DNA from 4 places in the Leuconostoc aquikimchii genome. Region 2 is predicted to be linked to each of the others. Evidence: riboswitches for the same ligand, from Rfam matches in the RefSeq annotation. Region 2 holds a riboswitch; each other region holds the start of a gene.

Region 1 (2,206 bases), 230 kb from region 2:
CAAAAACGGATTTCATGATATTTCCGGTCCATTTAAAAATGATTATTTGAATATTACAGACTATGATATGCAATTTTTTATGAGATGAAAGTTGCGTTAGAAATAATTTTTGAGGGGGCAATTATATTCAAATTGCGACTGATTTTCTTTCTAGGTTTTTATCTAAAATAATATAGGTATGAACTTGTTCCTTTCAGCGTAAGATATACGTAGCTTAACCGACCAACCATAGAACAAATGAGTTCAAACGATTGATTTAGGCGCAATAATATTTCTAGTTAAAATTGCGGTTAGCCGGTGAGAAGAATTATTTTTAAAATGACTGGGCTATTGAATATTTTTCCCATTGTTCAGGGAGAAGCGTCATTTGCCAAAATCGTAATTCTTCTGCACTGCTATACACAAATTGTTGTAAAAGAATGTCTGATTGGATTTCATTGAAACGATTAGCCACCAAATCATCAAGCAACGCAATCATTTTATGAACATATTTTTGGAAATTTGAATCAGCGTAAGATTCTATAAAGTCAATATAGATTTGTTCTGAACCCTGTAAATAATTTTTGCGTGCTAACATTTCTTCAAATATTTCTAAATATAGCCATGGGCAGGGTAATAATGCTGATAAAGCATGAATTTCATTGTACTCATTAAATGCATGATGCATATGGCAAATGTAATGGTATGTTGTTGGTAACATGTGCGTTTCATGAATATTTTTTTCTGTGATATTAAGTTGTTTATAAATGTTTTTTTGCTGCGTCACATCATAATCGTTGATTGCTAAGATACCTGACTGTAATTCTTGAATAATTTTATTATCGTCTGTAGTTGATAGTATTTTATCATAAATTGCAAGATAGTTTTGAACATAAAAATTATCTTGTAAAAGATAGGCCTTGAAGGCTGATAAGGGTAATGTACCGTTTTCAATGCCTTTAATAAAAGGATGATTTTTACTGGATTGCCAAAGTTCTTTTGTTTCCTCATGTGCTAATTCACTAAATTTCATTGTATTATTCTCCATCTTTATTTTTTATAAAATATCAGAAAAAAGCCCAACTCTAATTGAGCTGGGCTTGAGACAAAAGTTGAAAATGAAATCTCCAATCAAAAAAATGATACTTTTTTGATGAATCAATTTATAAACATCTTCCTTCGTCAGTGTTAACTAAATCAGGTTCAATGGGTATGATCTCAGCTCAAGGCACCCCAGATATCTTACTTTTATAGTTTATCACATATATTAAAAATGTGAGTTAGTTATTTTAAAAAGTGATTTTTTTCTTCTGAATAAGCAAAATTTTTTAACATTGCTTATAAATTGGACTACCAGATAGGAAATATAAAAAATCAATTCTGTCACAAAAATGCACGGTGTCTTGCCATCGCCATATAATTTAAGTTCTTCGAGAGAAAAGATTGTGTTGAAAGATTCTTTATACAACTCTATCAAGTGGTAGGGTGTCAAATTAATTGATTATCGTGACATAGTATACGCTTATTCCCAAGAATGAGCGTATACTATGGTTTTCATGGGCTAACTTTTTTCTTTTGAGCTTCTAAAAATTGGACGTTAACTTACTTTATTGTTGGTACTGAGAGTGTACGCTGTTGAGAAAATAATCATCATGTTTCTCCAATTAAGCCAAAGTGACTAAAGTGTTCTTTAAGATACGTCAGGGTTAGACTGATAGGATTTTTAACTAACTGACTTGGTTCACCGCTAGCCATTAACTGCCCACCAGTTGATCCGCCTTTGGGTCCTAAATCAATCATGTAATCTGCGTTAGTCATCAAATCAAGATCATGGGTAATGATGATGACAGTGGCGCCTTTTTCTTTTAGTTTGTTAATTACACCAAGTAAGGTTTGCACATCTTGTGGGTGCAGCCCGACAGAAGGTTCGTCAAAGACAAAGAGGGTATTATTTTGTGTCTTATTTAAATGATTAACTAATTTCAATCTTTGTGCTTCGCCACCAGATAAACTTGGTGTGGTTTCACCTAAATGTAAATAATCTAAACCAATTTCACTGAGTAATATTAACTGTTTTTCGATATTGGGCACATCTTTAAAGACCATTAGGGCCTCTTTAACTGATAAGTTCAGTAAATCAACAATATTGTAGCCATGCCAACGAATCTGTTGAATGTCATCTTTATATCGTGCACCGTGACAATAAGGGCAAGTTTCTTCCATATCT
Region 2 (2,206 bases):
TTTAGGATTCAAAAACTTATTAACGTGCCATGACGTAGCTAATGGGGCTGTTTCTGCTTCGCCATCGCCGACGACAACTGCAGCAATGAGATCTGGGTTATCAAGAACGGCACCGGCGCCGTGAAGAATAGAATAGCCTAATGCGCCACCTTCATGAATTGAACCAGGAACTTTTGGATCAGCGTGTGAGGCAACACCACCTGGAAATGAAAAACGCTTAAACATTTTTTGCATACCAGTTGTATCTTGTGTAATTTCTGGAAAGGCCTCAGTGTAGCTGCCATCTAAATAGGCATTAGAAATCATGACTTGACCGCCATGACCTGGGCCTTCAACATAGAACATGTTCAAGTCAAATTTATTGATGGCACGATTGAGATGGGCGTAAATAAAGTTTTGGCTAGGAATAGTTCCCCAGTGGCCGATCGGGTGAATTTTAACCTGATCAGCTGTTAATTTTTCTTTTAGTAGTGGATTATCTAATAAATATAGTTGACCAACTGACAAGTAATTAGCAGCTCGCCAATAAGCGTCTAGATGATCAAGATATTTTTGTGAGTCAATATTCATGTTGATTCCTCCGATTTAGTATCTCATAGTCAAATGCACAGGGTAATTGTGTAAAAATGACAGCAAGACACATAAAAAAACTACTTTGCAAAGTATTCTGGAAAATCTAACAGCTTATTTAAATCTTAAATAAAACTGTTGGTGTGCTATTGTTGCGTCATCGTTTTTACATTCTTATCGTATAGGTTATTTTTAAAAAAGTCAACACCAATATTTAAATTGGTTCGTACCAATTTAAATATTGGATTTTGTTTATAAGGTGTAAAGCAAGGTGGGACAGCTTGTTAGAAGAAAATAGGCGAGTTTATAACCAGAAATGAGTTGCATCTTTAGAATGGTGTGTGATAGAATCAATTTGTTATTAATCGATTAATTAACATACTAGGGGTGCTTTACAAAAAGCTGAGAGAGAAGTGCTAGTCTTCGAACCCTTTGAACCTGATCTGTTGCAAGCAGCGTAGGAAAGTGTGAAATGTAGGGGGCCAATGTGTATCCTTATAAATAGACATACTATATCTAGAGCGTTTGCAGTATATAATGATTGCGAATGCTCTTTTTCTATGTTTTGAATTTCTTAGGAGGCGTTTTTTGAATAACCATGTATTTTTAGCAGCACCATTTAAGCAATTACTGACGCAAGATAAAGTCATTGACTCACAAAATATGAACTTGATTAAGCAGGTGATTCAATTACTCGTTGATGCACACTATGCAGTGGATAATGCACATCAGCGAGAAAGTTGGGGCCAGCATATGATGACGCCAGATGAATGCACAGCGGCAGATTTTGACGCCATTAAAAAATGCCAGATGTTGATGGCATTCCCAGGCAGTCCAGCATCACCGGGGACGCATATTGAAATTGGTTGGGCCTCTGCATTTGATAAACCAATCGTACTGCTTTTACAAGAAAATACGACCTATGCTTATTTAGTGAGCGGTTTGCGGACTGTCAGTTGTGTTAATTATGTGTATTATAAAGATGACGCAGATTGTTTATTAAAAATTAAACAATTTTTAACTCAAAAACGATGCGAGGGGGAATGAAAAATGTCAACATATGAAACCTTTGATAGTGCCTATAGGGCTGTGCTAAATGACATCTATAACCATGCCGATTTTTTTAATCAGCCGCGAGGATTTCAAAGTCGAGAAAAAATTGCGTATCATTTTAGTATTCAGCAACCAGTACAGAGAGTCAGTTATAATCAAAAAAGAAAATGTAATATTGTGTTTAATTTTGCCGAAGCATTATGGTACTTAACGGGTAATAATAGTTTAGATTATATCAGTTATTATAATAAAAAAATGCCAGATTATTCGATGGATGGCCACATTTTAACAGGTACAGCGTATGGCTCAAAGCTATTTAATTTGGGAGATCAACAGTTAAATCAATGGCAAAATGTAAAAGCATTATTAATCAAAGATCCTGATTCTAAGCGTGCCGTCTTACAAATTTTTGATGGTAGTGAGTTGGCAATTCCGAACAATTTAGATGTGTCATGCACATTAGGGCTGCAGTTTTTTATTCGAGATAAGCAACTGGATATGATTGCTTATATGCGTGCTAATGATGCTTTTCGAGGTATCGTGAGTGATGTATTTTCATTCACCTTTATTCAAGAATTGATGG
Region 3 (2,206 bases), 400 kb from region 2:
ATTTTTTAAAGTATGGGGTAAACATTTTATAGCTTTCCCCGTTATCTTTTTTAATTTCAGTTGCCCCATGTAAATTATAATCAACAAATGAATGTGAGCTAACACCTAACACTTCTCGACAGTATTTTGCCACTTTTTGATCTCGTAACCTACCATAACCATTCTCATCATTATTAAAATAAAGGTTGTGCCAGTTAGGCAGCAACTGCTTTATTTTGCTAAAAACCGATATTAAATCACCTTGTAAAATCTGAAGATGAATATCTTTATGTATTAAATCATCTTTCAATTGTTTAACACTAGCAAAAAATGCGCTTTGATTAACCGTACTTCGTTTATTTACTTGCTGTGGATCTAGAATAAAAATCAGTAACACCTTGTCACTATACTTTATTGCCTCTGCCAAAGCCACATTATCAGTTATTCTTAAATCCCTACGAAACCACATGACACTTGTTTGACTCAAATTTTTTTCCATATTTCTATCGTAACCCGTAAATTATTTAAAGTCTAGCAAGTTAACGACACTTTTTCATCATAATGACGTGCATTTTTTTAATGTAAAAATATGCTTTGTGCATCTTTAAAAGCAGAAATTTTTGTTAACCTACCTAAAATAAAATAAGCGATGACTGAACCAATCAAAGTTGCCCCAACAAAACGTGGCGTATAAATAAACCAGTACATACTTTGCTGAGAACCAGTGTACCAAACCATAACTGGGTATGATAATAACGAACCTACGATACCTGTTCCTAAAATTTCGCCAAACATAGACCAAAAAATATGATGGCCATACTTATAAAAAATTGCGGCACCAAAAGCACCAAAAACCGCACCAGTTAACGCCAATGGCGGTATACCTAATACCATCATTCGAATAACACCAGTAATGATTGCCATAATCACAGCATAAAACGGTCCTAATAGGATACCCGCAATAATATTCATCACACTTGACATTGGTGCCATGCCCTCTATTCTAAAAATTGGTGATAACACAACATCTAATGCTACCATGATTGTCACAATAGTTATTTTCTTGATTTGTACAGTCATTATATGAGCTCCCTAATATGATTGGTTTAGTTCTCAAAACTATCGTCACTGATACGGATTGTTTTTTTAAAGTGATGTTACAATTGCATTATAAATTCACCACAATAAAAAAGCATTTTTCTCATACTAGAGAAAAATGCTACCTAAAAAGTCATCAGTGTAGCACTTTCCTACGCCAGTATAATCTGGTTCAGGTTCAAAGGGTTCTTCTCAGCCATTTCCGGCGCCCCTAGTACAAAAACTATTGTATCATATAACTATCTTTCGCGCATCAGCCACATCAAATTAATATACGATTTATTTTTTAAATATTCTATGAGCCTTGTTAGTTAAGCGTTGTAAAAACAAATATAGTTGTCGTGCATGCTTTATTTTTCGATAACGCACTTTATTTTTTTTATAAAAATCTTGATGAAAGTTTTCAGCCGGCCAAAATGTGGTGGCGCTTTCAATTGCTACCACAATTGGTCGTGAATAACGTTGCGACGCAATGATTGCTTGCTTTGATTGCTCAGCAATTTGTCGTTGTTGCGCGCTATTTACAAAAATAATTGGTCGATAATTATCACCACGATCATCAATTTGACCTAAATCATCAGTTGGATCAATCAGCTGCCAATAAATAGTAACTAATTGTTGATAAGTTATCAATCGCGTATCAAATAATATTTCAACTGCTTCAACATGTCCAGTATACTGCCCAACAACCTGATCATAAGTAGGTGACTGCCAGTTACCGCCAGTATAACCTGAAATAACCGCTATGATACCAGGACGTGTATCAAAAGGTTCCACCATACACCAGAAACAGCCACCAGCAAAAATTGCACGCTCTTGATAAGGTGGATTTGATGCAGCATGCAGATCCAGTTTATCTTGCGAATCTTTTTGTGGTTGCCCATTTATTTTTAAATAAAAATCCATCACATCTGGTGTCAAATTATTTCTTGTAGCTAAAGGTTTCAGGCCATTATTTAGTACATCAAGGCGTTCATTAAAACGTACGCCAGACTGGTCGTCTTTTGCCTGTACTAGCAAATCGCGTTCCCATTCCCTTGTGGCAGGATTCAGAATTAAATTATAGATTTCTTGTTGTATGTCATCTGGATTTAAACGCATATGTCACACCACCTGTATACTATTTTTT
Region 4 (2,206 bases), 1.1 Mb from region 2:
TGCAATCGCAATATTAGAACCCAAACCACCAGCGCCGGCAATCGTAACATGAGCTTGCGCCAACTTTTCCTGTGTGCCTGCCACATTCCGGGTTTTCATTTGCATATATATTTCAGAAACCTCTGTGCCATCAATACTTATCTTTTCCATGTCCTCTACCCTCATCATTTTTCTTAACCACCACCAACAAATGAAATCACTTCAATATCATCTTGATCTTCAAGCAACAAACTATCATACGTTTCTCGCGTCACAATCGCACCATTGCGCTCAACGACAACGCGCGCTGTTTGCACCTCGAGGAGACTTAACAATTCCAAGATACTTTGCCCAGCATGTGCTACCGTGTTGGTCTTGCCGTTCACTGTAATCATACTAACCCCGCCTTATCTTTATTTATTGAACAACTATTGTTACACCAGCTGTTCAACACTTTTTAAACAATTTAACACCTTCGTACGTACGTTTTCTGCCTGCATAAGTTCACTAACCATGCAAACACCTGAAATGCCTGTATTTTTCAAACTGAGAATATTATTTTCTTTAATCCCACCAATGGCATTGACTGGTATATCCACATGATCAACAATGTCTTTTAATGTTGCTATTGTGGTATGTTTTGTGATCACCTTTGTTTTTGTTGGGTAAATGGCACCAACACCGAAATAATCGGCCCCCTGCGCCTCAGCTGCTTTAGCATGTTGAACATCTTTGACTGATACACCCAAAATTTTATCTTTACCAATCAACTGACGTACGATCTTAATCGGCAATTCATTATCTCCAATATGTACGCCAGCTGCATTCACAGCCAAACAGATATCAACACGGTCGTCGATAATTAACGGTACGTTGAATTTATCCGTAATTTTCTTTACTGCAACTGCTAAATCAAAATATCGTTTTGTCGTGACGTTCTTTTCTCTCAATTGAACTAGTGTTACGCCACTGTCACAAGCTTCAAACACAACGTTCAAAAATTGCTCATCTGAATAATCATACCGATTTGTAACTAAGTACAGTGAGTAATCAATATTTTTATTAACCAAACCTATCTAGCCTCTTTTCGCCATTTCAATTCCCAAACATAAAAAAACTGCTTCTCACGTTAAAATACGCAAAAAACAGTTCGACAAATAATATTATCAATCATATCTTCCTACGCAGATTCTAATCTGATCAGGTTATATGGGTATTTCTCAGCCAGTAAAACAGTTAGGCACCCCAGATATCTTTATTTAATTATACGTTCATGGTACACCACGTCATTGTCTGTGTCAATATTAAACAAATATTACTAGACAAACCAGTCAAAAACCATTAATATTACTTATAAATAGTAAGTAGAGAGGAACAACATGTTAAATATTAATTACAACATCGAACACTTGACACTGATGGCAGACAATGAGACAATGATGCGCCGTTTTTATCGTGATATTTTGGGTCTAATTGAAATGCAAGCCAGCAATCATAGCTATTCGTATGCTTTTACAAACTCAGATACACCATTTTTAACGCTGATTTTTGATGGGCACAAAACTAGCAAACCACAGGCAGGTCTTTATCATTTCGCATTGCTTTTCCCGGATACTGCTTCCCTAGCAAGTCTTATCGAACGTCTGATTCTCATTGACTACCCTTTAGGGGCAGGAGATCATGATGTTAGTGAAGCGTTTTACTTAAATGATCCCAATGGCAACGGTATTGAACTTTACCATGACCGTCCTGAAGCACTTTGGGAATGGGATAATAATTTTATTAAAATGGGCACCAAGGATGTCGATGTTCAGACATTACTACAAACAAAGAAAAGTGATTGGTCTGGCTTTCCTGCTGATATGAAAATTGGTCATCTCCACTTTGTTGGCAATGATCTCACAAAGGGTGATGATTTTTTCATCAACAGCTTAAAAATGGCATTAACAGCAAAAATTAGCGATAGTGCCCACTTTTATTCACACAATCGCTATCATCACCATCACGCTTATAACACCTGGTTAGGCCGCAATATTACGCAACGTGGTGATCAAGATAATGGCTTACTAGATTGGACTGTATCGGTAGATAGTTCCTACTTTAACTTATTACAATCAAACTTGAGTGACAGAAATGTATCTACAATAGCAGGGCAAATCTGGTTAACTGATCCTTTTGGTAGCCAATTAATCATGATTGAAAAAAATTAAATTAATCCGGCGTCTTA

What was found. Region 2 has a riboswitch for thiamine pyrophosphate ahead of AB3K24_RS06365 (nucleoside 2-deoxyribosyltransferase). Riboswitches for the same ligand answer to the same signal wherever they lie in the genome.
Region 1: another riboswitch for thiamine pyrophosphate. It lies ahead of AB3K24_RS05210 (thiaminase II/PqqC family protein); the one in region 2 lies ahead of AB3K24_RS06365 (nucleoside 2-deoxyribosyltransferase).
Region 3: another riboswitch for thiamine pyrophosphate. It lies ahead of thiW (energy coupling factor transporter S component ThiW); the one in region 2 lies ahead of AB3K24_RS06365 (nucleoside 2-deoxyribosyltransferase).
Region 4: another riboswitch for thiamine pyrophosphate. It lies ahead of thiE (thiamine phosphate synthase); the one in region 2 lies ahead of AB3K24_RS06365 (nucleoside 2-deoxyribosyltransferase).

Annotation. Positions count from the first base shown of each region.
Region 1 covers NZ_JBFPER010000001.1:1,056,118-1,058,323, reverse strand. Annotated here, with positions in the region: gene AB3K24_RS05215 (GNAT family N-acetyltransferase) at 1-88, shown strand, start outside; gene AB3K24_RS05210 (thiaminase II/PqqC family protein) at 314-1,012, opposite strand; TPP riboswitch at 1,137-1,225, opposite strand; gene AB3K24_RS05205 (AAA family ATPase) at 1,630-2,206, opposite strand, start outside.
Region 2 covers NZ_JBFPER010000001.1:1,285,943-1,288,148, reverse strand. Annotated here, with positions in the region: gene AB3K24_RS06370 (phosphoketolase family protein) at 1-570, opposite strand, end outside; TPP riboswitch at 944-1,051, shown strand; gene AB3K24_RS06365 (nucleoside 2-deoxyribosyltransferase) at 1,159-1,617, shown strand; gene AB3K24_RS06360 (thymidylate synthase) at 1,621-2,206, shown strand, end outside.
Region 3 covers NZ_JBFPER010000001.1:884,385-886,590, reverse strand. Annotated here, with positions in the region: gene AB3K24_RS04410 (cryptochrome/photolyase family protein) at 1-478, opposite strand, end outside; gene thiW (energy coupling factor transporter S component ThiW) at 556-1,059, opposite strand; TPP riboswitch at 1,210-1,300, opposite strand; gene msrA (peptide-methionine (S)-S-oxide reductase MsrA) at 1,357-2,178, opposite strand.
Region 4 covers NZ_JBFPER010000001.1:178,912-181,117, reverse strand. Annotated here, with positions in the region: gene thiF (sulfur carrier protein ThiS adenylyltransferase ThiF) at 1-150, opposite strand, end outside; gene thiS (sulfur carrier protein ThiS) at 174-374, opposite strand; gene thiE (thiamine phosphate synthase) at 414-1,049, opposite strand; TPP riboswitch at 1,140-1,237, opposite strand; gene AB3K24_RS00970 (VOC family protein) at 1,359-2,189, shown strand.